4 regions of the Bacteroides sp. 14(A) genome follow, and region 3 is predicted to be linked to each of the others. Evidence: riboswitches for the same ligand, from Rfam matches in the RefSeq annotation. Region 3 holds a riboswitch; each other region holds the start of a gene.
The links. Region 3 has a riboswitch for cobalamin ahead of K429_RS0115220 (DUF4465 domain-containing protein). Riboswitches for the same ligand answer to the same signal wherever they lie in the genome.
Positions count from the first base shown of each region.

Region 1 (8,013 bases), on a different contig from region 3:
TCGACGAAAATCCGTTGGGATAACTCCTGATTCACATAAATTATAAATCATCAATCATTATGAATGAAGAAAAGAAGTCAAAAAACGTGTGGGGCATTGTCCTCAAAGTAATCATCACCGTAGCCACCGCCATTGCGGGAGCTTTAGGGTTAGGCGCCTGCCAGTAGACATGCGCACGATTACCCTACTCATTATTCACTGCTCGGCCACGCCTCAGGGCGTGGGCCTGAGCTTCGAAGATTGCCGCCGCGATCACATTCGCCACCGCGGCTTCAGTGACATCGGCTATCACTTCTACGTGACTCGTGACGGTGAGATTCACCGTGGCCGCCCACCGGAAAAAATCGGAGCGCATTGCCTCAATCATAACCGACACTCCATCGGTATCTGTTATGAAGGAGGTTTGGATGCCGACAGTCAGCCATCCGACACTCGCACCTTAGAGCAAAAAGCATCGCTGCTTGCACTGCTCCGCGAATTGAAGCGCATCTTTCCACACGCTCTGATTGTAGGTCATCATGACCTGAATCCCATGAAACCTTGCCCTTGCTTCAATGCAGAAAGGGAATATAGGGGGCTGTAAGAAGGCTCCCTTTTTGGGGTTCGAAACGGGATAGAAAGGAATAAGACTCACCACAGATTACACAGATTGACACAGATTTTATTTTACTGATTATTAGATTAATAAATCTGTGTGAATCTGTGTAATCTGTGGTGAATTAATTCATAACGGAAAAGAAAAGAACAAAAGTGATTAGTGTTTGGTGATAAGTGATTAGCGCCATTTGGTATATTATTTTTTAGACGCGGATGACACGGATAACGCGGATTTAAAAGGCTGCGCTATAAAAGTGGATAAAAAAAGATCCGCGTTATCCGTGTCATCCGCGTCTAAAAGATTATTTATCATTTAGTTCATAACCCGTCCAAAAAGAATTAACCCTTCCTGGATTGATTCCTTTATTTTTCGTATCTTTGGCCCTCATTATTCAAAAAAACGACTCAACATGATACAGTTATTCCATCGCATGATTTCCGCCGCCCTCGGCATTTCCGAGAAGCAAATCGGCCATACACTTGATTTATTGGAAGACGGAGCTACCATTCCCTTCATCAGTCGCTACCGCAAAGAAGCTACCGGCGGACTGGATGAAGTGCAAATTGAAGCCATCAAAACACACTATGAGAAGCTGAACGAAACAGCCAAACGGAAAGAGACCATCATCAACACCATCAGCGAGCAGGGGAAAATGACTCCCGAACTGCAAAAACGTATTGATGAAACATGGGACAGCACCATTCTTGAAGACATCTACCTACCCTATAAACCCAAACGCCGCACACGTGCGGAAGTAGCCCGCCAGAAAGGACTGGAACCACTGGCGACATTACTGATGCTGCAACGGGAACCCAACCCCGAGAAACGTGCGGAAGCATACGTCAAAGGAGAAGTGAAAGATGCCGAAGACGCACTGAAAGGGGCACGAGACATCATTGCCGAACAGGTCAGTGAAGACGAACAGGCACGCAACACCGTGCGTTTTGCCTTCTCCCGGCAAGCCGTCATCACCGCCAAAGTAGTGAAAGGAAAAGAAACTGAAGCAGATAAATACCGGGATTACTTCGAATTCAGTAAACCACTGAAGAAATGTACCTCGCACCAGTTGCTCGCCATCCGTCGTGCCGAAGCCGAAGGTCTGCTGAAAGTCAGCATAAGTCCTGATGACGAGGAATGTGTAGAGCGTCTGGAACGCCGCTTTGTCCGTAGCAACAACGCTTGCGGAGAACAAGTGGCAGAGGCCGTACAAGATGCCTACAAACGCCTGTTGAAGTCGTCCATCGAAACTGAGTTTGCCGCACAAAGCAAGGAGCAGGCCGATGAAGAAGCTATCCGGGTATTCGTCCAGAACCTGCGCCAGCTATTGCTCGCTTCCCCGCTGGGACAAAAACGGGTAATGGGCATTGATCCGGGCTTCCGTACAGGCTGTAAGGTAATATGCCTGGACGCACAAGGCAATCTGCTCCACAATGAGAACATCTATCCGCATGCTCCGGTGCACAAAACCGCAGAGGCTGTATCCAAAATACAAAAAATGGTGGAAGCTTATCAGATAGAAGCCATCGCCGTAGGCAACGGAACCGCAAGTCGTGAAACCGAAGATTTTCTGAAACATCAAACTTTCAGACAGGACATTCAGGTATTTGTGGTGAGCGAACAGGGCGCCTCTATCTATTCCGCATCCAAAATTGCCCGGGATGAGTTCCCTGAATACGACGTCACGGTACGTGGAGCCGTATCTATTGCCCGCCGCCTGATGGACCCATTGGCCGAATTAGTGAAAATAGATCCGAAGTCCATTGGCGTGGGACAATACCAGCATGATGTGGATCAGACGAAATTAAAAAAATCACTGGATCTGACCGTAGAAAGCTGCGTAAATCTGGTTGGTGTAAACCTGAATACGGCAAGTAGCCACCTGCTGACGTATATTTCCGGTTTAGGCCCTCAGCTGGCACAAAACATCGTGAACTATCGTGCGGAAAACGGTGCATTTACCTCCCGCAAGCAACTGATGAAAGTACCGCGTATGGGAGCCAAAGCATTTGAGCAATGCGCCGGTTTCCTTCGTATTCCACAGGCTGAAAACCCCTTGGATAATACGGCCGTACACCCTGAGAGTTATTGCATCGTAGAGCAGATGGCAAAAGACCTGGGATGCAGCGTAGCAGAACTTATCGCCAGCAAGGAGCTCCGCCTGAAGATAAAACCGGAGAAATACCTCACTCCTACCGTGGGTATGCCGACATTAAAAGATATTCTGCAAGAATTGGAAAAACCCGGACGCGACCCGAGAGGTCCGATAAAGATTTTCGAGTTCGACAAGAATGTACGCACCATCAACGACCTGCGCGAAGGTATGGAACTCCCCGGTATTGTAGGCAATATCACCAACTTTGGCGCATTTGTCGACATAGGTATCAAAGAGAATGGTCTGATCCATCTTTCGCAGCTGGCCGACCGTTTCGTTTCAGACCCGAATGAGATTGTCTCTATTCACCAGCATGTCCGGGTCAAGGTGCTGAGTGTGGATATGGACCGCAAGCGGATTGCTTTGAAATTGGTTAGTGACGCTTCATGATACAATCATATCCAGATCACGCTATCTAATAAAATAGTATAATTCTCTATTTTTAAACCTTCTCAATATTGTAACCATTACAATATTAATTATCTTTGTTCCCGAATTGGTTCCGAATGGCTCTTCTGCCATTCGGATTAAAAGGGAATCGGGTGAAAGTCCCGGACAGTCCCGCTGCTGTGAAGCTCTATACAACTTTTCAATAACACCATAGCCACTGAATGTCTTGCAGTAGAAAAGAAGACATCGGGAAGGCATTGAAAACAAAGAGTCAGTCAGAAGACCTACCATTCATCAAAGGCTGTTTCTACTCGTGGGATTAGGGAAACAGTGCGAAATAATACAATAATTTTATACATAAACATCTCATGGAAATAACCAAGAGAAATGGAATGGCAGAGCCTTACAACAAGGAGAAGGTAGCCATTGCCATACGAAAAAGCTTCGCCAGCACCGGACAAAGTGTTACGGATGAAACAATACTCACGCTGGTAAATGAAGTGGAAAATTTCATCCTCAGTGACACCGGCAATCGCCACGTAGAACGGATCCAGGATGAAGTGGAGCGGTCCCTGATGGAACATGGCTTTTATGCCGAAGCCAAAAACTATATCCTTTATCGCTGGCAACGGACAGAACGGAGAAAAGCCCTCAACCACATAGTAAATGAAACTGGCGACGAAACAATAACGGACACCCTGAAAGGTATCGGGCAAGACTTCCCGCGCAATGAATACAGCCTGACCCTGCTTGCCGAAAAATTCTCCAGTTTCTACAAACCGGAAATGACACCGAACGAACGGTTAACGGCTCTTATAAAAGCGGCTGTAGAGCTAACTACCCAGGAAGCCCCCGACTGGGAGTTTATTGCCGCCCGATTACTCAATTTTCAGTTAAGCAAGAAATTGACTGAACAGGCAGAGTTCGCCGGTGTCCTGTCTTTCTATGAAAAGCTGCGTTATCTCACGGACGAAGGATTATACGGCAGTTATATTTTAACCTCCTATTCACCGGAAGAAATAGAAGAAGCAGCAGGATTTATATGTCCGGAGCGTGACAAGCTCTTCAACTATTCCGGACTGGATCTGCTTGTCAAACGCTACCTTATCCGTACACGCTCCCATGAACCGATTGAATCCGTACAAGAAATGTATTTGGGTATTGCCCTTCATCTTGCAATGCCGGAAAGGCACAGCCGTTTGCAATGGGTAAGAAAATTCTATGATCTGCTGAGTAAACTGGAGGTAACCATGGCTACCCCTACACTTGCCAATGCCCGAAAACCTTATCATCAATTGTCCAGTTGCTTCATCGACACCGTGCCCGACAGTCTGGAAGGTATATACCGAAGCATTGACAACTTCGCCATGGTCAGCAAGTTCGGTGGAGGTATGGGAATGTATTTCGGCAAAGTACGTGCGGCCGGTGGAAACATACGGGGTTTCAAAGGTGTGGCAGGAGGAGTTATCCGGTGGATGAAACTGGTGAACGACACAGCCGTTGCCGTAGATCAGTTGGGAATGAGACAAGGAGCGGTAGCCGTATATCTGGACGTATGGCACAAGGACCTGCCTGAATTTCTGCAACTGCGCACCAACAACGGGGATGACCGCATGAAAGCCCATGACATATTTCCGGCGGTATGCTATCCGGATTTATTCTGGCGGATGGCGAAAGAGGATTTGAACCAATCATGGTATTTATTCTGTCCGAATGAAATAATGACTATCAAAGGATATTGCCTGGAAGATTATTACGGAGAAGAATGGGAGAAAAGATATTTGGATTGCGTAAACGATTCCCGTCTTTCCAAACGCAGCATGAGCATTAAGGATATCGTCAGACTGGTGCTACGGTCAGCAGTAGAAACAGGCACACCTTTCACTTTCAACCGTGATGCCGTGAATCGCGCCAACCCCAACAATCACCGGGGAATCATCTACTGTTCCAACCTTTGTACGGAGATTGCACAGAACATGTCGGCCATAGAGACAGTTTCTACTGAGATACGCACGGAGGATGGGGATATGGCAGTGGTGAAAACAGTCCGTCCCGGCGACTTCGTGGTATGTAATCTCGCCAGTCTTTCATTGGGACATCTACCGTTGGAAGACGAGCAACAGATGAAAGAAAAAGTGGCAACAGTGGTCCGTGCACTCGACAATGTCATCGACCTCAATTTTTATCCGATCCCTTTTGCACAGATAACCAACCATCATTATCGCAGCATCGGTTTAGGAGTCAGCGGATATCACCATGCACTTGCCATCCGTGGCATACGCTGGGAAAGCGAGGAACATCTTAGCTTCATGGACAAGATCTTTGAACGTATCAATTACGCCGCCATCGAAGCGAGTGCCGAACTGGCCAAAGAAAAAGGACGGTACGACTACTTTGAAGGAAGCGACTGGCAAACCGGAGCTTACTTTACAAAACGCAATTATGACTCACCCGCATGGAAAGCACTGGCCGCAAAGGTTGCAGCATCCGGAATGAGAAATGCCTATCTGCTGGCCATAGCCCCTACCAGCAGCACCAGCATCATAGCCGGAACCACCGCAGGAACAGATCCGGTGATGAAACGCTTTTTCCTGGAAGAGAAGAAGGGAGCCATGTTGCCACGTGTAGCCCCGTCACTGTCTGACAAAACATTCTGGCTATACAAAGGTGCCTATCTGACGGATCAGCAATGGAGCATCCGTGCCGCCGGTGTCCGCCAGTTGCATATCGACCAGGCACAAAGCCTGAACCTTTACATCACCAATGAATTCACCATGCGCCAGGTGCTGAATCTCTACCTGCTGGCATGGGAGTGTGGAGTGAAAACAGTCTATTACGTCCGTAGCAAATCTCTGGAAGTAGAAGAGTGTGAAAGCTGCGCATCATAAAAACTTAAAAACTAAAATAATATGGAAGCAAAAAAACTAAAGAGAAATGCCCTGTTCAACCCTTCAGGTGATACGGAAATCCGCCTCAGAAAAATGATCGGTGGTAATACGACAAACCTGAATGATTTCAATAATATGCGATACAAATGGGTAAGCGACTGGTATCGCCAGGCTATGAACAATTTCTGGATTCCCGAAGAAATCAATCTCACTCAGGATACGAAGGATTATCCCCTGCTGGATGAAGCCGAACGGACTGCTTACGACAAAATCCTGAGTTTCCTGGTATTTCTGGATTCCCTGCAAAGCAACAATCTGCCCACTATCAGCGAATACATCACGGCCAACGAAGTAAATCTTTGCCTGCACATCCAGGCTTTTCAGGAATGTGTGCACAGTCAGAGTTACAGCTATATGCTCGACACAATCTGTAGTCCGGAGAAACGCAATGACATTCTTTACCAATGGAAAACGGATGAGCATTTATTAAAAAGAAATACCTTTATCGGCAACTGTTACAATGAATTCCAGGAAAGTCAGGATGGCTTTACGCTAATGAAGACTTTAATTGCCAACTATATTCTGGAGGGTATTTATTTTTATAGCGGTTTTATGTTTTTCTATAATCTGAGCCGGAACGGGAAGATGTCCGGCTCCGCTCAAGAAATCCGTTATATCAACCGGGATGAGAACACGCATCTCTGGTTGTTCCGCAGCATCATCCTGGAACTGAAAAAAGAAGAACCGGAATTATTTACCCCCGACAAAGTGCAGATATACGAGAATATGATGCGTGAAGGAGTGAAACAGGAAATTGAATGGGGACAATACGTTATAGGCGACAACATACAGGGACTCAACCGGCAAATGATTGCTGACTATATTCACTATCTGGGCAACCTACGCTGGAGCAGTCTGGGAAATCCTCCGCTATACGAGCACAACCGGAAAGAACCGGAAAGTATGCACTGGGTGTTGCAGTATTCAAACGCCAATATGGTGAAAACCGATTTCTTTGAAGCCAAAAGTACGGCTTACGCCAAGAGTACAGCGCTGGAAGATGACTTATAATCGTTGATTCACTTTCCGGCTTTGTATCTTCAGAATAATCGCAATAGCAATAATCATCAACGTGGTGCACAGGACAGAACCTTCGAACCCGAATGCACCGCCGTTGATGATATTCTCTTCCGGTAATTCTAAAGACAATAAAGTACCGCCCAAGCGTCCTCCGCTTACTTCGAAACCAAGAATCGGACCTTGCAGCCAATTCCAGAAAAGATGAAGAGCGATAGGAAACCATAAATTACGCGTATATATGTAGGTAGAACCTATTAAAATCCCTGCCAACAAAATATTCAGAAAAGCAATCAGAGAAAAGTTGGGATTAAAAATATGCATCAGGGAAAACAATGCAGACGAAAGAAACAATGCCACAAAACGATTGACACCTGCGGTCAGCAAATGCCCCAGGACAAAACCGCGAAAGGCAATCTCTTCTGCAAGGGCAACCAGCAACATTAATATCCAAGACAGCAGAAAATCGTACGCGCTAAAGTGTACGGCAGTAATTTCAATCTCTCCCAACCCATATAATATTCCAAATCCGACAGTATAGATAGCCAAGGCAACGAATGTACCCCAGAAGATGTCTTTAGCCCGCCCTTTCAGGGATAAACCCAAGTCTGTAATCGGAAGGTGGTCCCAATTCTTCAGCAGCACCCAAGCCGCCAGGAAAGTTCCCGCCAGAAAACTACTTTGCATGACAACTTCTTTCAAAATTCCATCTATCTTAAAAAAAGAGACCGCTTTGATGCAAACAGCCCCCAATACTCCGGCAAATCCCAGCATCAAAAGCATATAAACGATAACTTTTGCTGCAACAACCAGATAAATGACAAGTTTCGACTCTTGCGGGGCAATATTTATATTTTCGTTCATTGATTCCATATCCTTAGTTTCTATATGTTAATACCCCAGCAAAA
Region 1 is NZ_JAGH01000005.1:81,555-89,567, reverse strand. Features, by position in the region: gene K429_RS0123040 (DNA-binding protein) at 1-23, shown strand, start outside; gene K429_RS31340 (smalltalk protein) at 60-167, shown strand; gene K429_RS0123030 (N-acetylmuramoyl-L-alanine amidase) at 170-583, shown strand; gene K429_RS0123025 (Tex family protein) at 1,008-3,140, shown strand; cobalamin riboswitch at 3,231-3,447, shown strand; gene K429_RS0123020 (ribonucleoside-diphosphate reductase subunit alpha) at 3,509-6,028, shown strand; gene K429_RS0123015 (ribonucleotide-diphosphate reductase subunit beta) at 6,050-7,099, shown strand; gene K429_RS0123010 (CPBP family intramembrane glutamic endopeptidase) at 7,094-7,978, opposite strand.
Region 1: it holds a riboswitch for cobalamin, as region 3 does, so the genes downstream of both, K429_RS0123020 (ribonucleoside-diphosphate reductase subunit alpha) here and K429_RS0115220 (DUF4465 domain-containing protein) in region 3, are expected to answer to the same signal.

Region 2 (8,013 bases), on a different contig from region 3:
ATAGTGGAAATAAGGAAGAAGTGCGTCGCCTTATGCTGACCGACAGGCATGGCAAAGGTATTCGTGTCGATGCTGTGGAAGATGTTTTTTCTGCTTCTGCCCTGCACTATACCGCACAGGATTTATATAAAGAAACGCATGACTGTAATCTGAAACCCCGCCCCGAGGTTATCCTGAGTCTGGATGCCGCCGTACTTGGATTGGGTAACAGCAGTTGCGGACCGGGCGTACTGAAGAAGTATGCCATTGATAAGAAGGAACATACCTTGCATATACGGATTTGTAATGAGAAATAGGAGCCGGCATAGTGCTGGAGCAAGATTTCCCTTCGGCATACTATTTTTATAGGCATTACTATCTCAATTGAAGGTGTGTCAAAACTGGAAAGTAACTTAAGCTCCCCTCCTCCCAGGAGGAGAATTAAGATAGTCTGGTTAGCACGCCGAAGGGAAAACCTGCTTCAGTACCGCCCCGGTATCAGTAACTAAGAATAACTAACACAATAATGAAAGTAACAATGAGAAACGTAACCACTTTATTATCAACCTTGGCATTAGCCACCACCCTGACTGCCCAGACACTTCCGCAGACAGAGCGGCAATACCTCTCCGGCCACGGATGCGACGACACAGTAGAATGGGACTTTTTCTGTACCGACGGACGTAACTCCGGTCGATGGACGAAAATAGGTGTCCCCTCTTGCTGGGAGTTGCAGGGTTTTGGTACCTATCAGTATGGAATTAGTTTTTATGGTAAAGCCTTTCCCGAAGGCATTGCCGGTGAGAAAGGAATGTATAAATATGAGTTTGAAGTTCCCGAGGAATTTCGTGGCAAGCAGGTCAGCCTTGTGTTCGAAGCATCCATGACCGATACGGAAGTTAAGGTTAACGGACGTAAGGCAGGATCGAAACACCAGGGAGCCTTCTATCGCTTTTCATATAATGTCACGGATTTACTGAAATATGGCAAGAAGAATCAGCTGGAAGTAACAGTTTCCAAAGAGAGCGAGAATGCCAGTGTGAACCTTGCCGAACGGCGCGCCGATTATTGGAACTTTGGCGGTATCTTCCGCCCGGTATTTCTGGAAGTAAAACCTGCCGTCAATCTCCGTCATATTGCTATTGATGCACAAATGGACGGATCATTCCGTGCCAATTGCTACACGAATATCTCCGGTGACGGAATGAGTATCCGTGCACAGATTTTGGACGGTAAAGGGAAGAAACTGGCAGATACCACCGTACCCCTAAAAGCCGGAAGCGACTGGACTACTTTACAATTGAACGTTTCTGCCCCTGCCTTATGGACGGCAGAAACTCCGAATCTTTATAAAGCTCAATTTTCACTGTTGGATAAAGGAGGTAAAGTCCTGCATCATGAGACCGAGACATTCGGTTTCCGTACTATCGAAGTTCGTGAAAGTGACGGATTGTACGTGAACGGGGTGCGTATCAACGTGCGTGGTGTCAACCGTCATAGTTTCCGTCCCGAAAGCGGTCGTACCCTAAGTAAAGCGAAGAATATTGAAGATGTACTTCTGATGAAGGGCATGAATATGAATTCTGTCCGTCTGAGCCACTATCCGGCGGACCCGGAATTTCTGGAAACGTGCGACTCTCTTGGACTCTATGTTATGGATGAACTGGGTGGCTGGCATGGCAAGTACGATACCCCTACGGGAGTACGTCTGATTGAAGGCATGATAGAACGTGATGTGAACCATCCGTCCATTATCTGGTGGAGCAATGGTAATGAAAAAGGCTGGAACATTGAACTGGACGGAGAATTCCATAAATACGATCTGCAGAAACGCCCGGTCATCCATCCGCAAGGTAACTTCTCCGGTTTCGAAACCATGCACTATCGTTCGTATGGAGAAAGCCAGAACTACATGCGCCTGCCGGAAATCTTTATGCCTACTGAATTCCTGCATGGTTTGTACGACGGAGGTCATGGTGCCGGCCTGTATGATTACTGGGAAATGATGCGTAAACATCCGCGTTGTATCGGTGGTTTCCTGTGGGTATTGGCGGATGAAGGCGTGAAGCGCGTGGATATGGACGGGTTCATAGACAATCAGGGAAATTTCGGAGCTGACGGAATTGTAGGCCCTCACCATGAAAAGGAAGGCAGCTATTACACTATCAAGCAGCTATGGAGCCCGGTGCAGGTTATGAATACCGCTATCGACCGGAATTTCGACGGTAAACTCTCTGTGGAGAACCGTTATGATTATCTGAACCTGAACACCTGTCGTTTTATCTGGCAGCAAGTGAAGTTCCCGTCGGTAACGGATGCTTCCAATACAACTACACGAATTCTGAAACAAGGTGAAGTGCAAGGAAGCGATGTAGCAGCCCATGGAGTGGGAGTGGTGGATATCAAGACTTCTATTCTTCCCGAAGCGGATGCTCTTTTCCTGACAGTTATAGATAAATATGGGTATGAACTTTGGCGCTGGACTTTCCCCGTAGATAAACTGAATCGGGAAACAGAACAGTTTTCTGCATCATCCGGCCGTGCATCCTATACGGAAACAGAAAAAGGTATTACGGTAAAAGCAAACGGGCGTACTTTTGTCTTTTCAAAGAAAGACGGGCAGCTGAAAGATGTATCCGTCAATAACCGTAAGATTAGTTTTGCTAACGGTCCCCGTTTTATCGGTGCACGTCGTGCAGACCGTTCCCTGGATCAGTTCTATAATCATGATGACGAAAAAGCCAAGGCAAAGGACCGTACTTACAGTGAATTTACCGATGCGGCAGTCTTCACGAAACTGGATGTGAAAGAAGAGGGGGGGGATCTGATCCTCACCGCTAATTATAAACTGGGTAATTTAGACAAAGCTCAGTGGACAATTCATCCGGACGGCATGGCTACTCTTGATTATACCTACAACTTCTCCGGTGTGGTAGACCTGATGGGTATTTGCTTTGATTACCCTGAAGAACAAGTGCTCAGCAAGCGTTGGTTGGGAGCAGGTCCGTATCGTGTATGGCAGAATCGTATTCATGGCACGCAGTATGATATCTGGGAGAATGATTATAACGATCCTATTCCGGGTGAGACATTCACCTATCCTGAATTCAAGGGATATTTTGGCAGTGTCTCCTGGATGAGTATTCGCACGAAAGAGGGAACCATCAGCCTGACGAATGAAACACCTGATTCCTATATCGGAGTATATCAACCCCGTGATGGTCGTGACCGGTTACTGTATACACTTCCCGAAAGCGGAATTTCTGTTTTGAATGTAATTCCTCCGGTGCGTAATAAAGTAAATTCCACGGACTTGTGCGGTCCTTCTTCACAACCAAAATGGGTGGATGGCTCGCAAACGGGACGCCTTGTTCTCCGGTTTGAATAAGACTTTGTAATTCCGGTTCAGGCGGAAAGAGATCAGCTATTTGTCCTGAACCGGTAAGTAATATCATTCATTTCTCCTTGTACAATCTTGTAAAGCCGCTGGTTGGTTTGTTCAGACTTCAAGCCACCGCGACTTTCTACGTAAGGCCCAAGTTTTATGTATTGGAAGTTCCGTATCGGGAATCCGTCAGGCAGTTCCTGCTTACCGGAATACCAACCCACTTTTACCGGGGCAATCTGCTGTTGCTGTAGAAAATTGGCAAAATACGCTACATCATAAGGATCTGCATCTCCACCCATAAAACAGACGCATGTAACAGCCTTTCCATACTTTTGTAAAAGTACGGAAAGGTTTTCTTCTGTCAGCGCTTCTCCAACATTTTGTTGCAGATAGGGACTATGGCAACCTTTACACCTGTTCGGACAGTTCGAAAGGTTGATTGCCAATGTCACCTCATCCGGTATCTCCTGAAAAACAATGTCGTAATCAGTGTACTTCAGCATAATATCTTCGGGCAGCCTCCTTTTGCCGGGCTTGAGAGAAATTGCTGATTCGTTTCATGTAGCCGATAACGCGGGTCAGATAATCCACGTTCTGGCTATGACATTCCGGACACTCTTTCAAGTATCTTTTGTCAATGTGGTTGCATTCGTTGCAGACCGTGTTAGGTATATTGAAAGTAAAGTAATTGCAGCCCTCAGTGGCGGCTACCCGAAGTAATTGCCTGTATTGCTCTTTGCTTAAGTGCTCTTCCAGATTCATGTGGAGTGCCGAACCGCCCGTCAGATGCTCTATATACCTGTGTCCATGCATACGGAACTTATCGATGACGTTCAGCGACTCATCCTCTACGATGTAGAAATAGCTGTTATAGCACTCGCGGAATGTCTGGAAACCGGCTTCTTTGTCCCATTTGGCATGTTTCACGCCTACATTCTCGGCCGGTATCATTTCGCAGTTAAAGAGTATATCTTTCGTTCGATATTTCTTATTGTATTTTTCAACTATTCCCAGAATCTCCTGCACAAAAGCTTCATATTTAGGATTATCGTTGATTTCAATTCCCATGAATTGAGCGGCTTCCACCAGCCCGTTTACACCGATTGTCAGATATTGGCGTCCCATATTGATGTATCCGGCATCGAACAAAGGCAACATTCCTTTGCTTTGCAGATGCTTTAAGTTTTCGTTATAGGCCAGTTGTACCTTGTGTACCAGATCTACTACCTCTTCAAGGAAGAAATGATAAAGCAATCCGGATTTCACTGCATGCTGGATGCAACGGTTCAGGTTGATAGTCAACACACTTTTTGATCCGGTAGATACGCCGCCTGCACCCAGGGTGTAACTAAATCCGTTATCCTGTATTTCATTACGTAAGCGGCAACAACTACTTAACGAGTCGGCATTATCACTCATATATGTAAAGAAAGAGTGTCCTTCCGCATACATTTCGGCCGTGAAGTCACCGTATTCCTTATCCAGTACATCTCCGTCTTTGGTCAGTAAAGCCATTGTCTCTACGGGGAAAGTAAGAACGGCTTTGGTGCGTTCCTTATTGAACCACTTCATGAAACGCTTCTGCAACCAGCTCAATGATTCCCAATGGGGAGCGTTTCCGTCCGGGAAGACGAAATGTTCGAAAAGGCTATTGAAATAATATTGATCATAGTAAGCTACATTCCAGAATACTGCCTGAAAATTCCGTGCCCCCGTAGGTTGATTGATGGAATATACGATCTGTTCAAAACAATCGGTGATTATTTTATCTATGGTCCTTTGTTTGGAGGAAAGGTCGGCAAGTTGTTCCGGATGTTTATAGTAATCCTCTCCGTATTCTTTTTCTATGAAATAATTCATATACATCAGAAATTCCGGTGTGGCACAGGCGCCGCTGAGCATACTCGATACGATAAATACCATATTGATGAATCCTCCGCAGAAAGACTTCAGATTGGTGGGTGCCGTGGAGTTACCGCCTACGGATGCGGTTCCGCTGATCAGCCACGGATACATGGTGATGCTTGCGCAATAATTGGCAAGATTGGTTTCATCATTCTTATATATGAAGTGTTGGTTCAGCAATTCGATGTAGCGGTCTGAAAGTTCCTTGCCGTACATGTCCTTCAGACGGTCAGTCAGCAAACGGCGGTTCAGACGGATGAAGTTCGATTTGGGGAGCTCGCCTATCAGTGTGGCTATATTTTTATTTTCCACATTGGCGTTAGCGTCATACTTGCTACCGGTGGCAGGGTTGGAGGCATCGCAGTAATCCATCAGGAAACGGAGCTTGTCACGTACTTCCCGGTCTTCCAGATGTTTCTGTCTGTATAGCATGAACGCTTTTGCTACACTGTAATAGTGTTCAGCCATCAGTGCAATTTCTACCTGGTTCTGTATATCTTCTACACTGGTTCCATCACTGATGTTCACGCGGCTGAGTATGTTGGTGATCACATCTTGTGTGGCAAAACTGCCGACAGATAAAAATGCTTTACTAATTGCGTTCTTGATCTTGTCAAGTGAAAACGCTTCTTTTTTCCCATCTCTTTTGACGATGAAAGTCTCCGAATTGATCATACCTGTAATTTAAGATTTAACAAATAAATATTCTTTGTTTAGTTAGCTATACTAAATCAAACGACAAAATAAGGAGAGTAAGTAATAAAATGAATCTTGGAGGATGCATTCTATCGCTTTTCACCCGAAAGCCTGAATGATTACAGATATCGGCAGGTCTTCTGACTTGTTTCCGTTATGGCGCCTTCCCGGTCTTTGCAGGACCAGTGGCTAAAGAGTGCCACAATCTTTTCTCCACATGGTAGGGAGATGAAACTTACAGCTACGGGGATAGTCCCTGATTTTCACAGGATTCCCTTTTAATTCCATTTCACGCTTGCGGTGATTTGGAAACCGTTATCGCTGACAAAGTTAGAAATAAAATCTATAATCCAACGGATGATAGAAAAAAATATTCCCAGCTTATATTTTTTGTTTTAAAAAGCATCTCCAATGATAATTTCCACTATCTTTGCCCCGAATTGGTTTCGGATGAACATTTCTGTCATTTGGATTAAAAGGGAATCGGGTGTAAATCCCGGACAGTCCCGCTGCTGTGAAGCTCCATAACTTTCTTGATAAATACTTTAGCCACTGGCTGTGAATTGGAGGCCGGGAAGGAATCAGAAAGGGAGTCAGTCAGAAGACCTGCCATTCGTTAAAGTCTGTTGCTACTCGTGGGATTAGGGGAACAGTACGAACGTATAATTGTTTTAATTTAATTAATGCGAAAGGGATGCCTATGAAAAAGGTATGTCCGCGTTGTGGTGCAACCTTTGAGTGTATGCACGATCGGATTTTGTCATGCCATTGCGCTACGGTACGACTGAATGAGCAGCAACGTGCTTATTTGCAAAAGAATTACCCGGGCTGTTTATGTCATGACTGTCTGACGGCAGTCAAAGAGGGTATCGTTATGGATGTATGTGATGCACCCCTTTGTGATAAACAGAAGAACAATGATAAAAAAAGTATTGATTGCCAATAGAGGCGAGATTGCTGTACGTGTAATGCGTTCCTGCAAAGAGATGGGAATACGTACAGTAGCTGTCTATTCGGAAGCGGACCGTGCAGCAAAACACGTCATGTATGCCGATGAAGCCTGTCTGATAGGTCCGGCAGCTTCCAGAGACAGTTATTTGAATATAGAGAATATAATTCGTGCTGCCCGGCAGCATGAAGCGGATGCCATCCATCCCGGATATGGTTTCTTATCTGAAAATGCGGACTTTGCCCGTCGTTGCAAAGAAGAAGGCATTATTTTTATCGGGCCCTCTGCCGAAACAATGGAAGCGATGGGCGATAAAATCTCAGCCCGTAAACACATGATTGCAGCCGGAGTACCGGTAGTTCCCGGTACGGAACAACCCTTGCAGAGTGCCGGGGAGGCTGTGATGATATGTAATAAGATCGGCTATCCCGTGATGCTGAAAGCCTCTATGGGTGGTGGCGGAAAAGGTATGCGACTGATACATAGTGAGGATGAAGTAGTTGAGGCTTATAATACCGCCCGTTCGGAGTCTATGTCTGCTTTTGGTGACGATACGGTATATCTGGAGAAATTTGTGGAGGAACCCCATCATATTGAATTTCAGGTATTGGGTGATAATCATGGCAATGTGATTCATTTATTTGATCGCGAATGTTCTGTTCAGCGTAGAAATCAAAAGATTGTGGAGGAAAGTCCGTCTCCCTTCCTCACTCCGGAATTACGCAGAGAGATGGGAGAGAAGGCTGTAGCTGCCGCCAAAGCAGTGAACTATTCGGGTGCAGGTACTATCGAATTTCTGGTGGATAAGCATCGTCATTTCTATTTCCTGGAAATGAACACCCGTTTGCAAGTGGAACATCCCATTACGGAAGAAGTGGTGGGTGTGGACTTGGTGAAAGAACAGATCATGATTGCATCCGGTTATCCGTTGCATCTTAAACAGGAAGATTTGTTTCAGCGGGGACATGCTATCGAATGTCGTATCTGTGCGGAAGATACGGAGAATAATTTTATGCCGTCTCCGGGAATCATTAAGTTATTGGCTGAACCGAACGGTATCGGTGTCCGAATCGATAGCTATGTTTACGAAGGGTAT
Region 2 is NZ_JAGH01000004.1:676,661-684,673, forward strand. Features, by position in the region: gene K429_RS0121655 (glycoside hydrolase family 2 TIM barrel-domain containing protein) at 1-296, shown strand, start outside; gene K429_RS0121660 (glycoside hydrolase family 2 TIM barrel-domain containing protein) at 518-3,367, shown strand; gene nrdG (anaerobic ribonucleoside-triphosphate reductase activating protein) at 3,400-3,870, opposite strand; gene nrdD (anaerobic ribonucleoside-triphosphate reductase) at 3,854-5,947, opposite strand; cobalamin riboswitch at 6,081-6,300, opposite strand; cobalamin riboswitch at 6,393-6,597, shown strand; gene K429_RS0121675 (cysteine-rich CWC family protein) at 6,663-6,914, shown strand; gene accC (acetyl-CoA carboxylase biotin carboxylase subunit) at 6,886-8,013, shown strand, end outside.
Region 2: it holds a riboswitch for cobalamin, as region 3 does, so the genes downstream of both, K429_RS0121675 (cysteine-rich CWC family protein) here and K429_RS0115220 (DUF4465 domain-containing protein) in region 3, are expected to answer to the same signal.

Region 3 (8,013 bases):
TCCATCCACCGTACTGCCGCCTTCTATCTGGTCGTTTCCGAAATTGTCCACATACCCCCAATCATAAGCCTGATTATCCCAGTAACCGGTTTGTGAATCTTGGATGTTGCGGGAAGCCAGACAAGTACCTGTCAGGGTATAACTGTTTTCCGAAATCCAAGCCGGATAATAATAGTCCTGCGTATGATAAGCGGACAGATAGTCTACCCAGCCGTTCCTACCGTCGGAACTGATCCATCGGACATCCATTTTTTTGCCTTCCGGACGGTAATAGGTCACTTCAAAATTCTGTATTGTTTTTTCCTTGCCAGCTTCAGATCCTTTCAGTTCGTACCACTCGTCATCCGGCAATTTGTTTCCGTTTATATCCTGCATGACCCATACGATACCCGGTTCGGAACTGCCGTCAAAGGCGTTCCCCTGAACACAGAAATCATACTGGTTGCCCGAATTGGGAATACTGTGGTCGAAGCCGACGATGATATAACCGCCGAAAGAACCCAAAGAAACGTGTAGTTTGTCTTTCAAACGCTGTGTTGCCCATGCGATAGCCGCTTCAGGGGATGTTTCGTTGCCGGTCATACCGCCTATCGTGCTCGTCTCGTTGATAAATTGGCCGGGAGCCGGAGTATATTCATAGACTTTGTCCCAAAACTTTGAACTTCCCGAAGCCCGGAATCTATCCTCTTCCTTTTTGTCCACACAGACGACTTTTACGGTGGCGGTGACAGCCGTCTTTCCTTTGTCGATATTCCTGCTTATTTTTTCCGTCGGTGCGTCTTCCGACACAGTACAGGAGACGGTGTATTCTCCGGGTGTAGACGGCGTGAACCTGAACATGCGTTCCATTTCTCCTTCCATGACCTGACCGTCCACACTCCACTCAAAACGGGGATTGTCGAAATACTCCAACAATGGGCGCAGGAAAACAGGACGGTCGGCAAATGTGTACCTGTCCGTGGATGTTTGCTGGTAAGACGGGGTCGGGAATTTGACAACGTAGGGCATCGTTTCCACGACCTCTACGCTTACATCCTTCGTTGTTGTCCCATCTATATTGGAAGCGTTGATTGTCACCGTATAAACACCGAGTTCTTGTTCATTGAAAGTATAAGTATTCTCGGTGGAAACGATTTTTCTTTCCCGTATCCATTCGATTTTGAACCCTTCTACATCCGAATGCTGAATATCGGGAGTAAATGTGTAATCGGTATTCCGGACAACTTTTAGCCCCTGCGAAGGTAGTGCCAGTGAAATGACCGGAGGGGTGAGTTCCTTCACTTCTACTTTCAGTTCCTCTTCGGCATAGCCTTCCGCATTGTCTACTCTTAGTTTGACGTAAAAATCCCCGCATTCATTCCATGTACGTTGAAGAGACGGACCCGAAGAAACCAGCGTACCGTTTATCGTCCAAGCAAAAAGAGCATCTTCAACATTCTGGTATGTCGGGGCGATAGTCAATTCATGACCGACCTTGACCGTGTAAATACCGGTTTCGCTGTCAAGTTCTATTATGGGTTGTCCTCCTACCTCTTCGGTAATGACTTCATCCTTGTTGCAGGAGGTGAACAGCATACAGACAAAAACAATAAAATAGTAAAAACGATGCATGATGTGTGGATTTTAGAACAATAACAGGGATACCCCCCGACAGAAGGGATATCCCTGTATTCTTTTTATTGTATAGTGATATCATCGATACAGATGTAAGCCGGAGTATTCAAACCGTATGCTCCCGAATCCGAACCCTCGAAATTGAACTTCACACTTTGCACCCCTTCGGCATTGATTTCCCAATAATCCCATGTCGTGATAGGATCAACCTGTTGTTGGCCGCCACGATAGTCGACTAAAAGACGTTTATAAGTGCGGATCAAACCGCCATCCGCATCGTAACACTCCAGATTCACTTGGAAATACCCTTCCATCTCTTTCAGAGGAGTCGCTACCCCCGTAGAACCGAATTGATTACCATAAGTGATGACTCCATAAGTGTATGAGGTGTTGCAGATCCACAGGCCGACCAACTTCCGGGGAACATTGAAATAAAATTCTGGTTTAGCCATCCATGCCTGATTGTAAGCATCCACATATCCGTAAACGACACCGAAATTGGAGCCGCTGTGCCCGGCTTCCTTATCCTGTCCTTCCGCCTCCACCGCAGTGTTATAGACAGAACACTGGTTCAGATAAGAATACCACCAGTCTCCGGTATTTCCCGACTGATTGGAGCGGATGTTCCAGTTGGAAAGTGCGATACCACCGCTGGAATACTCTGTGCTTCCACCTACTGTATTAAACATTGAAAGGAAGAGATATTCTTCCGGAGTATTGTCGTAAATGGTGGTTACTTGAGGATACCCTTGGTACGAATAAAGATTTTCTCCGGCCGAGGTAGGTCCTGCCAACATACCGGAATCGAAATCATCGAAAGTGATAGTCAAGGTACCGTCCGGATTTGTCACAGCACGGGTTTGCGAAGTTCCGGAATCAACCACTTCCATCAAAAAGTCATCGTCTTGACTACAGGCGGTAAACAAGGCGGTTGCCGTCAATAGGAAGGCACCTGCAAAAAAGCGTAAATTTCTTTTCATAAATCATAGTTACTTTAGTAAATATTATATCTATAAACACAAAAATTCCCGTTTGCACAGGATCTGTACAAACGGGAATTTTTGTATAACAAGCCGTAACGACACCGGGTCACTACCTTACTTTGACTACTTTACCTGATTGATTCCCGCAGGCACAAATCCTTTTTTGGTCATAGCAGGTCTTCTGACTCGTCCCGATTATCGTGCCTTCCCAGTTTTCACCAGTGGCAAAAGTATACGATAAACATTCCGGGGACTTACAGCAGCGGGTACTGTTCCGGATTCTCACCGGATTCCCTTTTCATTTCCAGCAAGTATTTTTCTGGCTGGAAAACTATTACCGCCACAAAATTATGCAAAAAAATCCTATAAATATCATCTTTTGAAGATTTTCAAACGTAATAACAACAAAAAACTTCAAAAGACACAATCGGAGCAAAAGCCGGAATGAACGGCATTCATTTCTGGCGACAGTCAAATTCACCCCGAGGTTTGGCTCCTGCTTTATGGATAGTACTGCTTTATGATGATGTTTTCAGCCATGCTTTTGATATATGGTATTAAGTTATGTATGAGAATCAAAGGTTGCACAGCCATAGGTATAATGATTCGGTTCTCATTTTTGATGATAAGCCACAGGGGCGACAGTAAGCGATTGCTTGCAATGGCTTTTTCCTCACAGATTATTCCCAGCTAAAATGAAATTCACCATATTAACATTTAACTGGAATAATTAACAGGTTGTTTTATGCTGAAAATCAGCAATTTGCGCCCATGCGCACTATAAAACGATGATTAAATCCAATCCTTTTTTCCCTATTTTTGTTTCAAAATTAATTTAATGAATGAACATGTATGGAAACCATGAAACAACTTGTACACAGTCTTTTATCGGACACTTCCAATGCGGTATCCCATTTGCAGCGGATCAATGAGGCATTGCTGAAAGAATATGAATTGCATTTGGGCAGTTATCTGTCCGTCCTGCCGCTTCAAGTGGAAATATACTATGTGAATTTTCAGACGAGACCGCTTTTTGTCGATACGAATATGCACTGTCTGTCTTCTATGAATGCCAAGATAGACCCTGAAATTTGGTCGTTGCAGTCCGGTCGTTTTGGAAAGCTCTATTGCCATTTGCGGGGCCATGGAGGTATTGATGTCTGTTTGTCCGACAATGAAACGTATGCACTCAGCGCCACGATCAAGTCTGCGAGGATAAACGGAGAGGACGTATGGAGCCAGAGCAGGGTTTATGCGCGGATTATGCAAATAATCTGCGAACACGAAGACCGCGTAGGAGTGGAGGATATTACCGGCTGGATAAACGGTCTGGATTTGCAGGTTCTTTCGCGTCGCTTGCAGCCGGAGACGGGATGTGTCTATCATATGAAACGCAGACTAAGACGTATGGACAAGAACAATTCCTTGCCGTTGCATTCCTTTATGGATATCTGGAACAAGAAAATGCCGCTTACCAATGTCCAGAGAATCGACATCTATATGGCAGCCCATCCTACGGAAAACGCTCTGGAGGTAATGCGGGCGCATAATTACCGGTTTATACCGACGGGGGTTCGGATAAAGTATGGTATATCACCCCAAGCGCGTTTATAATTACTGCCGTGCAAGGGGCATGAGTCCTTGCTAATTTTTAAATATCGATTAAAATGTCAAAGACGTATTCTAATCAGATGGATAAGGCAAAAGTTTTGGTTGCCGGATTAAGGAAGAATTACGAACGGATTAAGGACCAAGGCATTGGTCTTGAAGAATTGTCGGCACTGGAAAGTGCTATCGGTGAAGGAGAAAAACTGAATAAGGAAGTGGAGCGGCTACATGCTGAAACCCATGAAATGATCTCCCAAGCCAATAGGCAACTGATAGAGGTCAAGGATAAAGCCGCCGAATTCAAGCGCATAGTCAAGCGGTGCGTCGATATGGAGGAATGGAAAGAGTTTGGGGTAATGGACAAACGCTGACCGGCGTAAAGGGAATACACTTGCTGTAACATTGTAAATGCCATATATCGAATAAGTTACAAAGGGAACACAAAAAGTGACTTTAAGAGCTTTTTGTGATATATGTACATTTATAATTTTGCAGTGTTATATTATAATTACCTATAATTAAAGCAAATCAGGTATGAAACAGAAATTTTTAGCAGTACTATTGCTTTCTGCAAGCTTATTTAGTGCTTGTAGCAAAGACGAAGAAGCGGGTTGGGAAAAATTACCGACCACTCCAATTAAGATTGACGGCAGCAATGCCACGATGACCGTCAACGGTGAGACAAGCACCACGGGGCAAGTAACATTCAATGCAGAGAGTGAATCAAAAGCCATACTTACGCTGACAGATGTAGTGGGTGGCTATCCCAGTCTGCAAATTCCTGTCGAAATGACATCCGGGACAGACGGAAATTCATACGCTTTCACAGGAAGCACTACTGTGAATACAGCCCCGCAGGTGAGGAGTGTTTCTGCCGACCCGGCCTTGCTGACTGTGGATGCCCGTGGTACGATTTCCACGGACGGCAAATTATCACTTGATTTGACCGCTTACGGTCCGGGACTTAATTTAGGTACTTACTCTGGAGCGACTCTGACACTGACTTACAGCGACGTGAATATGATGGGAGCCGTAGTCTATTACACCCTATCCGGCACTACTCCAACCCTGACCCTGACAAATATCGTTCCGGGTGAGCCGAGTGTTTCCATTGAGAGTGTATATACCGATCAAAACGGCTCTTTCTCCGGTACTGCCAACACATCGGGAGGTGCGGAAGTCAAATATGACGGTACGGTGAATGCGGCTAACGGCATGACGCTTGCCTTGAATGTAACGATGCCCGATGCACGGGGACTGGCCGGTACATACGGCTGGGCAGAGATTAAGAATGAAGGGAGCTACAACGGGCAACAGGGTATGCCTTCAGGTTCAGGTTTCTATATAGATATCGTGGATGACAACGGTTCAACGGGAGGAGATAACTCCAGTCTTGGGTTTATTGTAAGACCACTCCTGGGAGGAATCCTGCCACAAGCATTAAGTAAAGTTACGTTCGACGCCGATGGAAATATCCTTGCCGATTATTCTTCGGCTTCCGTTGCCATCCCGATGGCTGACGAGTATGACTTGGGTGATCCAAACGAGCAGATGATGTGGCTCTATGTGGGCATAATGTCAGGCGGTTTCAAACAAGAAAAATTAAACACGATGCTTAGCAGACGTACATACCAGTCTTCGCCTGCCAACCTTGCCCATTGGTTCATAAAAGACAAGCAGTTGAATGTGAAGCTGAATGTAGCCGCCATCGTATCCCAAGCATTGGCCGACAAGGGCATGACCGATACGGGATTGGATTTGTCTTCCATCATCAATCAGTTGCTGGACACGGATGCACAAGGCTTACGGGAGCTATTGAAAAGTTTTTCTTCCCTGATGGGAGACTATGCCTCTTTTGTAACGCTGCTGATGGATAAAGCGGACGATGCCACGTTAAACACATTGCTCGACTGGGTGAAAAACGGCATTCCTCTGAATATGCAAACAACAGACGGACATACCCGCATATACCTCGACCGTGACGACTTGAATATGTTCATAAAGTTGCTGAAAGATTCTGAAATATACACAGCTCTCACTGCCATGCTACCCGCCGAGGCCCAAATGGCATCTACATTTGTATATCAAATCTGCAACGATTGGGAGAACCTTTCAACCTTCAATATAGGGCTGGATTTAATCAAGAATTAATAATCCTAAAAGTGATAAAAATGAAAAGATTTGTATTATTGGTGCTTATGTTTTGCGCAATAAGCGCAATGGCTGTTGTTCAGGCTCAAACCACTTATACGGGAACGTTAAATGTATCAGCCTCCAATGGAGTGACTTCCTCTGACGAAAACAGTCAAGTAACGGTTGTTGATAATGGCACAACGGCTACACTGACAATGTATGACCTGAATATCGGGGGCTATACGGTTTCGACAGTGACAGCTACGCTTGAAAAAACTACGGATGGAACGATTACGGGATGCAGTAGTATTTCTGTAACCGGCTCGCTGCCTGGTACAGTGACTCCCTTATCGGCAAGCGGCTTAATCACAGATAGCACTTGTTCGGTAGATATGAGCATGAGTGCCATGTTCGGATTGGTAACTGTTGATGTCAGTTTCCAATCTAATTGAGGGAATAAAATAATGTGATATTTCTATAAAAGCGCTGCGCAGTCAAACTGTCGCAGTGCTTTTATTTTTTATCAATGTAATAGTTAAAACTAACGACTTTAGCATATTCCATATCCGAATGCTTTCTGCATCGGATTCTATCAACCGTTTGCCTCCTATTACTGGTCGCTGATTCAGATGCGATCCATGTTATATATTGATAATCATTAGGATACATCGACCATAGTATATGTTGGGCCACGACTCCATCACCACCACACACAGATCTACCTCACCTCGATTGACACGGTCACCATCTTCCGAACCAACGGTTTGATTGTCAGTAATTTATATTCCATTCCGTGTCAGACAAAAATATCCGTTTCTTCATAAGAAACGGATACCCGATGCAAAGGTAAGCAAAAGTCTTGAATCAGAAATCATTAGAATTTGATTTTTTTTGCGCTTTATGCTCAAAAGCATTTTTAATGTCAGATGATTTATTAAGATAAAACGTATTTTCTTGATTATCAAAATGTTGCGCATCACGTCCGTTTTTTATGAAAAAACGGATTGCGAATAGGATGAAAAAGAAATTGTTTTTCATAGCGTTGTTGTTTTATGGCGGCTGTCTGTCGGCACAGACGGTCCACGAGGTGCGCGACTCCGTGCAAATCCATTTCCGGCAGGGGAAGATCGACCTGTCGCCCTCTGTGGGCGACAACCGTTCCGCGCTGGCCCGGATTGCCGACAGCCTGCGCACAAGCTATGCCGATTCCATCTACCGGTTGCAGAGGATTCTTGTCGTGGGCGGTGCCTCGCCCGAGGGCAGCGTCAGAATCAACCGGTGGCTGTCCGAGAAGCGTGCGGGCGTACTGTTCGACTACCTCTCGCGCTACGGCGCACTTCCCGATTCCCTGAAGGCGTCCGAATTCCTCGGGCGCGACTGGGGCGGCCTGATACGTCTGGTCATGGACGATCCGGACGTGCCTTATAGGGAGGAGACGCTGGCCCTGCTGCGTGAGATCGCGGACGAGGCACGGGGAGCCGCCCCCGCGAAAGGCGACCATCTGGGACGCATCCAGCGGCTGCGTGGCGGAGCACCGTACTGGTACATGTACAAGCGCCATTTCCCCGACCTTCGCGCCTCACGGCTCTACCTCTGGTACGAGAAGGTCTGGAACCCCGCCGCGCCCATACCGCAGCCCAAGGCGGAAATCCTCGTTCCGCCGGTGGACACCGTG
Region 3 is NZ_JAGH01000002.1:2,039,454-2,047,466, reverse strand. Features, by position in the region: gene K429_RS0115225 (PKD-like domain-containing protein) at 1-1,611, opposite strand, end outside; gene K429_RS0115220 (DUF4465 domain-containing protein) at 1,677-2,594, opposite strand; cobalamin riboswitch at 2,751-2,948, opposite strand; gene K429_RS0115210 (hypothetical protein) at 3,450-4,211, shown strand; gene K429_RS0115205 (hypothetical protein) at 4,265-4,576, shown strand; gene K429_RS0115200 (DUF4925 domain-containing protein) at 4,740-6,356, shown strand; gene K429_RS0115195 (hypothetical protein) at 6,377-6,790, shown strand; gene K429_RS0115190 (DUF3575 domain-containing protein) at 7,354-8,013, shown strand, end outside.

Region 4 (8,013 bases), on a different contig from region 3:
TTGCCCCATTTGAATAAGGTGGATTTCCGTTGGCAGTCGCTGATACGTCCGGCCTATTTTGTTCCGGAAACTAAAATGATTGACGATTTGCTGCGTGATTTTCAGGCCAATAAGATTCATATTGCCATTGTGGTTGATGAATTTGGTGGCACGTCGGGAATTGTGACGATGGAGGATATCATCGAGGAGATAGTAGGTGAGATTCACGACGAATATGATGACGAAGAACGTACGTATGCAGTGCTGAACGATCATACGTGGGTGTTTGAAGCTAAAACTCAGTTGACGGATTTTTATAAGATTACGAAGGTGGACGAGGAAGTCTTTGATGAAGTGGCGGGTGATTCTGATACGCTTGCAGGATTACTGTTGGAGCTGAAAGGTGAATTCCCTGCCCTGCATGAAAAGGTTACCTACGATCACTATGAATTTGAAGTCCTGGAGATGGATAACCGCCGTATTCTTAAAGTGAAGTTCACTATCAACACTCTTCCGTCGGATTCCGATAAGAAAGATTGATTTATAAAATAATATGTCTCTTTTCATACAACATACGTATCCTTCATATAAGTGGGGAGTCTGGAAGATGGACGAAACACTGGATGAATTGCTGAGCATGCTTCCGCAACAGGAAACATATCTGGAGGGGTTGCAACGTTTCTCTGCTGAACATCGTCGTTTGGAATGGCTGTCGGTTCGTGTGTTGGTATTTACTCTATTGGGAGAGGAAAAGGAAATTGCTTACTATCCCAGCGGGAAACCGTATCTGGCAGATAAATCTGCATCAATCAGTATTTCTCATACACGTGGGTATGTATCGGTGATTATCGGTGAAGCCGGTAAGGAAGTGGGCATTGATATAGAACAATACGGTGAACGGGTACATAAGGTGGCGCATAAGTATATGCGTACTGATGAACCTCTGTCTTCGTATCAGGGAACGGATACCTGGGCTTTGTTGCTCCATTGGTCGGCCAAAGAAGTGATGTTTAAATGTATGAATACACCGGAGGTTGATTTCCGGGAGCATCTGCGTATTTTTCCTTTTACGGTTACTGAAAAAGGAGTTTTCTCGGCTGAAGAGTACAGAACACCGGAACAGCGTAAATTTGAGATCCGATATCTCCTGCATCCGGACTTTGTGCTGACCTGGCAAGTCGATTAATTTTAAAAATATGATACTATGAAACTACAACGCTATTTCTGTCTTCTTCTTTTTTGCTTGCCTCTGCTGGTTTATGCACAGTCGGATAAGACTGTTACGGTAAGCTATGAACGGTCTACCAAGGGGGAAGTGACTTTCTATTCCGAAACTCAGTCGCATACGCCTTATACGGTATCTATGACTTTTTCCCGGCTGAGTAATACGACCTCTTCTGAAGGAGAAATTTATGATGCCGTTATTCATTATGGCAAAACACGTCTGTTGACTTTGCGTCCGTCTACGGAAAATGTTCCGATTGGATTCTCATATCGCTATACCTATAAAAAAGGAAATAGCCGCTTGAAGACGGATACCAGTTTTGTGTATCTCTTCCCTCTGGCACAAGGGAAAGTGGTTCGTGTGAATAAGATGGTGTCTTTAGATAATTTTATAGGAAAGGAAGGAGAGAAGCGTATCACGGGACTTGGTTTCTCTACGACTGCCGGAGACACGATCTTTGCTGCCCGTGGCGGACTCGTAACGGAAGTTGTTGACAATTCCGCTTCCACTTCTGAAAACACATCGTTCCATTCGACGGAAAATTATCTGGAAGTTTTCCATAAGGACGGAACTTTTGCCCGTTATAAATTATTTCAGAATGAAGGGATCTTTGTCTCTCCGGGTGAAGAGGTGATTCCGGGACAGCCGCTTGGCATCATTGGCGGAGAGAACTACAAGCAGGGTTCCCATTTACGTTTCAGTATTTATTGCCCCGATCGGCCGGATCACTCATATGTACCTGATTTTTATCTTTCTCCCGAGGAAACAGGTAAACCTGAAGAGCGGGTGATGTATAAGTCCTGGCATCCTGTTGAAATTATCATGAAGGAGATGAGTAAGAAGGAGAAGAAGAAATTTCTGTCAAAGGAATAATTTGTTGACAAAAAGATAGTAAAACTTTTGCTTAATCCTGTATAAATGCTTATATTCGACCCGTAGAAATTCTTCTACGGGTCTTTTTGTTAACTAAATGTCAAAATAATAAGCAAGCACTATGGAATTACCTTTTGCAGAGTCTTGGAAAATTAAAATGGTGGAACCCATTCGGAAGAGTACCCGCCAGGAACGTGAACAATGGCTTAAAGAAGCCCATTACAATGTGTTCCAGCTGAAATCCGAACAAGTATATATCGATTTGATAACTGACTCCGGTACGGGAGCAATGAGCGATCGTCAATGGGCAGCGATGATGCTGGGCGATGAAAGTTATGCAGGTGCTTCCTCCTTCTTCAATCTGAAAGAAGTGATCACTCGTCTGACTGGTTTTGAATATGTCATTCCCACCCATCAGGGGCGTGCTGCTGAGAATGTGCTTTTCTCTTATCTGGTACATGATGGAGATATTGTTCCGGGTAACTCTCACTTTGATACCACAAAGGGGCATATCGAGGGCCGGAAGGCCATTGCTCTGGATTGCACCATCGATGAAGCGAAGAATACTCAGTTGGAAATACCTTTTAAAGGTAATGTCGATCCTGTGAAGCTGGAAAAAGCGTTGCAGGAATATGGTGACCGTATACCGTTTATCATCGTTACCATTACGAACAACACGGCTGGCGGACAGCCCGTATCCATGCAGAATCTTCGTGAAGTCCGTGCTCTTGCGGATAAGTATAATAAACCTGTATTATTTGACTCCGCACGTTTTGCAGAAAACGCTTACTTCATCAAAATGCGTGAAGATGGCTATAGCGGTAAAACGATAAAGGAAATTACGAAAGAGATGTTCGACCTGGCGGATGGTATGACTATGAGTGCCAAGAAAGATGGTATCGTCAATATGGGAGGCTTCATTGCTACACGAAAAAAAGATTGGTACGAAGGTGCCAAAGGCTTTTGCGTGCAATATGAAGGGTATCTTACTTACGGTGGTATGAATGGTCGTGACATGAATGCACTTGCTACAGGACTGGATGAGAATACGGAATTTGATAATCTGGAAACCCGCATCCGTCAGGTAGAATATCTGGCAAAGAAGTTGGATGAATACGGTATTCCATATCAGCGTCCAGCAGGCGGACATGCCATTTTTGTGGATGCAACGAAGGTACTGACGCATGTACCGAAGAATGAATTCCCGGCACAGACTCTAACGGTTGAGCTATATCTTGAAGCCGGTATCAGAGGATGTGAAATCGGTTATATCCTGGCAGACCGTGATCCGGTTACCCGTGAGAACCGTTTTACCGGATTGGATTTATTGCGCCTGGCTATTCCCCGCCGCGTATATACGGATAATCACATGAACGTGATTGCAGTAGCGTTGAAGAATGTTTTCGACCGTCGTGAAAGTATTACTAATGGAGTCCGTATTACTTGGGAGGCTCCCCTGATGCGTCATTTCACTGTTCAATTGGAACGTACATAACTACTTTCTTTTTCATAATACAAATGAGGTTACCCGAATTCATATGTTGAAGGGGTAACCTCATTTCTTTTATTTATCTTCTTTCTCGTTATTCATTCTGTAACTTAATGCTCCCGACGGGCATTTCTTGATTTGAGCGATCAATTCTTCCGTCGTTGCATTTTCAGCCGTTATCCACGGTTTTTCTTTCGGATGATACACATTCGGAAGGGTCTTGGTACAAATGCCTGCATGTTGGCACAGTCCGGGTTGCCAGATGATGGTCACTTCCCCGTTCGTATATTCTTTCTTTATATTCATAACTATTTATTATTGAATGTGAATACCTTTCATTACAATTCTTTTCCATTCGGGATGTTTGTGAATGTATCCCGCTACAAACGGGCAGAGAGGTACTAACCTTAGTCCTTGTTTTTCTATATCTTTTAATGCTTTTTCTACTAACTGGCTGCCGATGCCTTTACCACCCAATTGAGTGGGTACTTCGGTGTGTGTCAGGTAAATCTCCCCATTCGTTGATTTTATATACTCAATCTTTGGAGTATATTTATCGACATGGAACTCATATTGGTGACGTTCTTCATTGTCGATCAGTTCATAATCTGCTTCCATAACTCTTCGTATTAATTGTTTACTGTATGTATAACACGCGGATGATGAAATTTGTTTTGGGAAAGTTACAGAATAAAATGTCCGGGCGAAATCCCTTCGACCGGACACCATTCAAATAAACTTGGCAGAGTTTATTGTTCCTTACTTTCTTTGAAGCAGAGTGGATGAATGAAATGATGGGACGATTTGCCCGTTTCATTAGACTCAACGCTTTTTCCTCGAAAGCAGTGATAAAAACAGTGCATGGCAGGTCTTCTGACTTGTTTCTGTTGCCAGGCGCCTTCCCGGAAGCGGACTTCCAGTGGCTATTGGTAGTTTGCCTGCAACCTATCATGAAACTTACAGCAGCGGGACTGTTCAGGATTTGCACCTGATTCCCTTTTAATTACCGTCTCCGAACAAAGACTGTAAACCAATGCATCGCAAAGATAAGGAAAAAAGTGATTAGTGGTTAGTGATAAGTGATTATTTTTCTTTTGCCAGTGTGAATACGAATTCCAATCCGCCACCCTGGTTGTTTTTGGCCGAAATGGTACCTCCATGGATGATTACCGAGTTCTTTACGATAGCCAATCCCAATCCCGTACCGCCCAGTTTGCGTGAGCGTCCTTTATCTACCCGGTAGAAACGTTCGAATAAGCGGTTCAGATGTTCGGGAGAGACACCTACGCCGGTGTCGGCAAAACTGAAATAATAAAAATTCTCGTCTTCGCGGAAACAACTGATGTTGATGCGTATATCCGTGCCTGCATAAGCAATAGCATTGTCCATCAGGTTGCGGAAAATGGAGTATAGCAGGGAATAGTTTCCCCGTAGTTGTATCTTTGGTTTTAGGGAGTTGACTACGGTGATATGCTTTTCTTCCAGTTCCAGGGATACCTCATTTACGATATTGCCTACTAACAGGCTGATATCTATTTTCTCCATGTCGATCATGTTGGCGGCTTCGTCCATACGCGTTAATACAGAGATGTCGCGTAGCAGTCGGCTCAACCGATTGCTTTGAGCATAGCATCGCTCCAGGAATGTCTGCATCTTCTCCCGCGAAATGTTTTCATTGTTCACGATGGTTTCCAAATAGCCCTGTATACTGCTGACCGGGGTCTTCAGTTCATGTGCGATGTTCTGTGTCAACTGGCGTTTCAGGCGGATCTGCTCTTCTTCCTGGGTGACATCATTGATGGATATCTCGAAGCTTAAGTCTTGGAATATAATACATTCCACAATAAACATACGTCCATTCTTATTGATGCTGATAGACATACGCTTTTCTTCCTTGCCCGGACGCTTGGGAGTCTTGTTGATGAAATCCGTGATTTTCTGGAACTCACTGATAGAGAATATTTCCTCTGTTGTTTGTAGGTTGGAGTCTGAAATCAGGTTGCTGTACTGTGTGAACAGGTTGTTGACCAGGATTTCTTTCTTGTCCTTATTGAATACGCCCAATCCTTCATGCGAGGTTTGTAAGTGGGTGATCAATTTCTCCCGTTCAATGTATAGCGCCTCTTTGGTTTCCCGCAGTCGCTTGTATATCTGGATGATATGCTGTGAAATCTCTCCCAGTTCATTGTGTGGGAAGGCGGACTGCATATCTGTTTCCACAGGCTCATTTTTATCGGCACGTTTGGCAAACTCGCGTAGCTGATTGATGGCTGTCCCCAGTTTAGAGGTGAATTTATAGAAGATGAAAATTAATAGTAATGATACGATGAGGGTAAACCAGATGTAGTGCTGGTCTGCTGCAAGGTGTCTTGCAAGGTTTAAGTCATAGGGGAGGGCGGAACGTATAATGTAGCCTTCATAGAGTGTGGCAGAGTAGAAGTAGGGTACTCCTGTTGTTTCGGAAGTACGGCGTACATCATATCCTTTTCCTTCTGCCAGTGCCTTTTGTACTTCCGGGCGATTGACGTGATTGCCTAACTTCTGATTCTCGAAACTGTCATATAATACGTCACCCTGTACGTTTACTACCGTAATACGTAAGTCCTGTTTGACGTACTTTTGCAGGTATCGTTCCAAAGTTTTATCCCACAGACTGTCTGGAATGTGAGTAAGTTCCTGGTGTAGTCGTTCATTATAGTCCTGTAGCTGTATATCCAGCAGATCTATCTTATATTCTTTTTCACGCTGGTATTGATACGCTAGGAAGCATCCGGCAAATACCAGAAACAGTGAAATGACCGAAAGAAATAACTTCCGGCTGAACGACAGGAAATGTGTGGTATTATTCAGCTTCGAAGCAGTATCCATATCCTAAGCGAGTTACGATGCATTTACCATAAATACCTATTTTCTTACGCAAGCGAGTGATATTCACATCGATGGTGCGGTCCAACACATAGACCTCGTCGCTCCATATCCGTGCCAGTATATCTTCGCGGGAGAATACGCGTCCCTTGCTCTGGAGGAGTAAAAGTAATATCTCAAATTCTTTTTTGGTAAGAGGGGCTTCTTCCCCGTCGATACTTACTTTCTTTTTTACAATATCAATGACTAACGTCTTGTAGCTGATTTGCTCCGGTGCCCGTTCCGGTTCTCCCTGTTGGGTGCGACGCAATACAGCTTTGACGCGTGCGATGACTTCACGCAGAGAGAAAGGTTTGGAGATGTAATCATCAGCTCCCAGATTGAAGCCGGTTACCGTATCATTTTCCGTATCCTTGGCGGTGATGAATATAATAGGTACCTGAGCGGTCTTCTTATCTTTCTTTAGTAAGCTGGCCATTTTGAAACCGGATATTTCTCCCATCATCACGTCCAGCAGCAACAGGTTGTAGCTACCGATATCCATTTTCAACGCCTCTTCGGCAGAGTTGGCCGTGTCCACTTCATACCCTTCATTCTCAAGGTTGAATTTCAGGATCTCGCAAAGGTCCTCTTCATCGTCTACAACTAAAATACGATAATCGTTCATTGCTTTTTCTAATTAATATGAGGTATTCAAAACAAATTCTCCTACCACAAAGTTATACTTTATTTCTTTTCAGCGACAAAGGTGCGGTGTTTTTGTTACGGGAAAGTGAAACACGTGTTACAATTTGATTACATTTTTGTATGTGCTGAAGGTAATCCGGTCCATACCAAGTCCGTACCAACTCCGTGTCAGATCCGTAGAAACTCCGTACCGGGTCCGTATTAACTCCGTATTGGGTCCGTATCAGGTTCAAGCGTATAGGCACGGAGATGGTACGAACCTGACGCGGAGTTGGTAAGGCTTTGACACGGTTTTGGTAAGGTGAAGAACTGTAAACTATTACTTTTGCATTCCAGTTTTTCAGTTTTTATACTTACCTTTGTCTTAATATAAATAACATTGGTATGAAAGAGTTGACTAATATAAATTTTCGGCGATATAAATGGCGTTTGCCCGCTCTGATAGCTTTATTGGTGGTGGTTGTGGCAGGTTCCTTTTGGCTGAATACGGCTCCGTTCCGTTCCGGGTTTGAGATAACGGATGAGTTGGGAGGCAACATCTTTCCTTCCAGTATTCTTTCTGTAGCGACGACGGATGCGCAAGTCATTGTTCCGGCTGATTCCTTATATGTGGGTAATTCTAAATCCTGCATTTCTATCCGGATTCGTTCGGGGAAGGCGTATAGCAGGGTGCGTATTGAAGTTGCTGAAACTCCGTTCTTTTCCCGTTCCGTATCTGAGTTTGTGCTGGCTAAACCACGGACGGAATATACGATCTATCCCGATATTATCTGGAATTACGAAGCGCTGAAGAATAATAACCAGGCGGAACCGGTAAGTGTGGCTGTTAAGGTAGAAATGAATGATAAGGATTTGGGGCAGCGGGTTCGTACTTTTTCTGTTCGCAGCATTAATG
Region 4 is NZ_JAGH01000001.1:1,756,129-1,764,141, forward strand. Features, by position in the region: gene K429_RS0106560 (gliding motility-associated protein GldE) at 1-519, shown strand, start outside; gene K429_RS0106565 (4'-phosphopantetheinyl transferase superfamily protein) at 533-1,165, shown strand; gene K429_RS0106570 (M23 family metallopeptidase) at 1,184-2,077, shown strand; gene K429_RS0106575 (tryptophanase) at 2,199-3,572, shown strand; gene K429_RS0106580 ((4Fe-4S)-binding protein) at 3,642-3,872, opposite strand; gene K429_RS0106585 (GNAT family N-acetyltransferase) at 3,882-4,184, opposite strand; cobalamin riboswitch at 4,412-4,616, opposite strand; gene K429_RS0106595 (cell wall metabolism sensor histidine kinase WalK) at 4,650-6,434, opposite strand; gene K429_RS0106600 (response regulator transcription factor) at 6,409-7,098, opposite strand; gene K429_RS0106605 (hypothetical protein) at 7,503-8,013, shown strand, end outside.
Region 4: it holds a riboswitch for cobalamin, as region 3 does, so the genes downstream of both, K429_RS0106585 (GNAT family N-acetyltransferase) here and K429_RS0115220 (DUF4465 domain-containing protein) in region 3, are expected to answer to the same signal.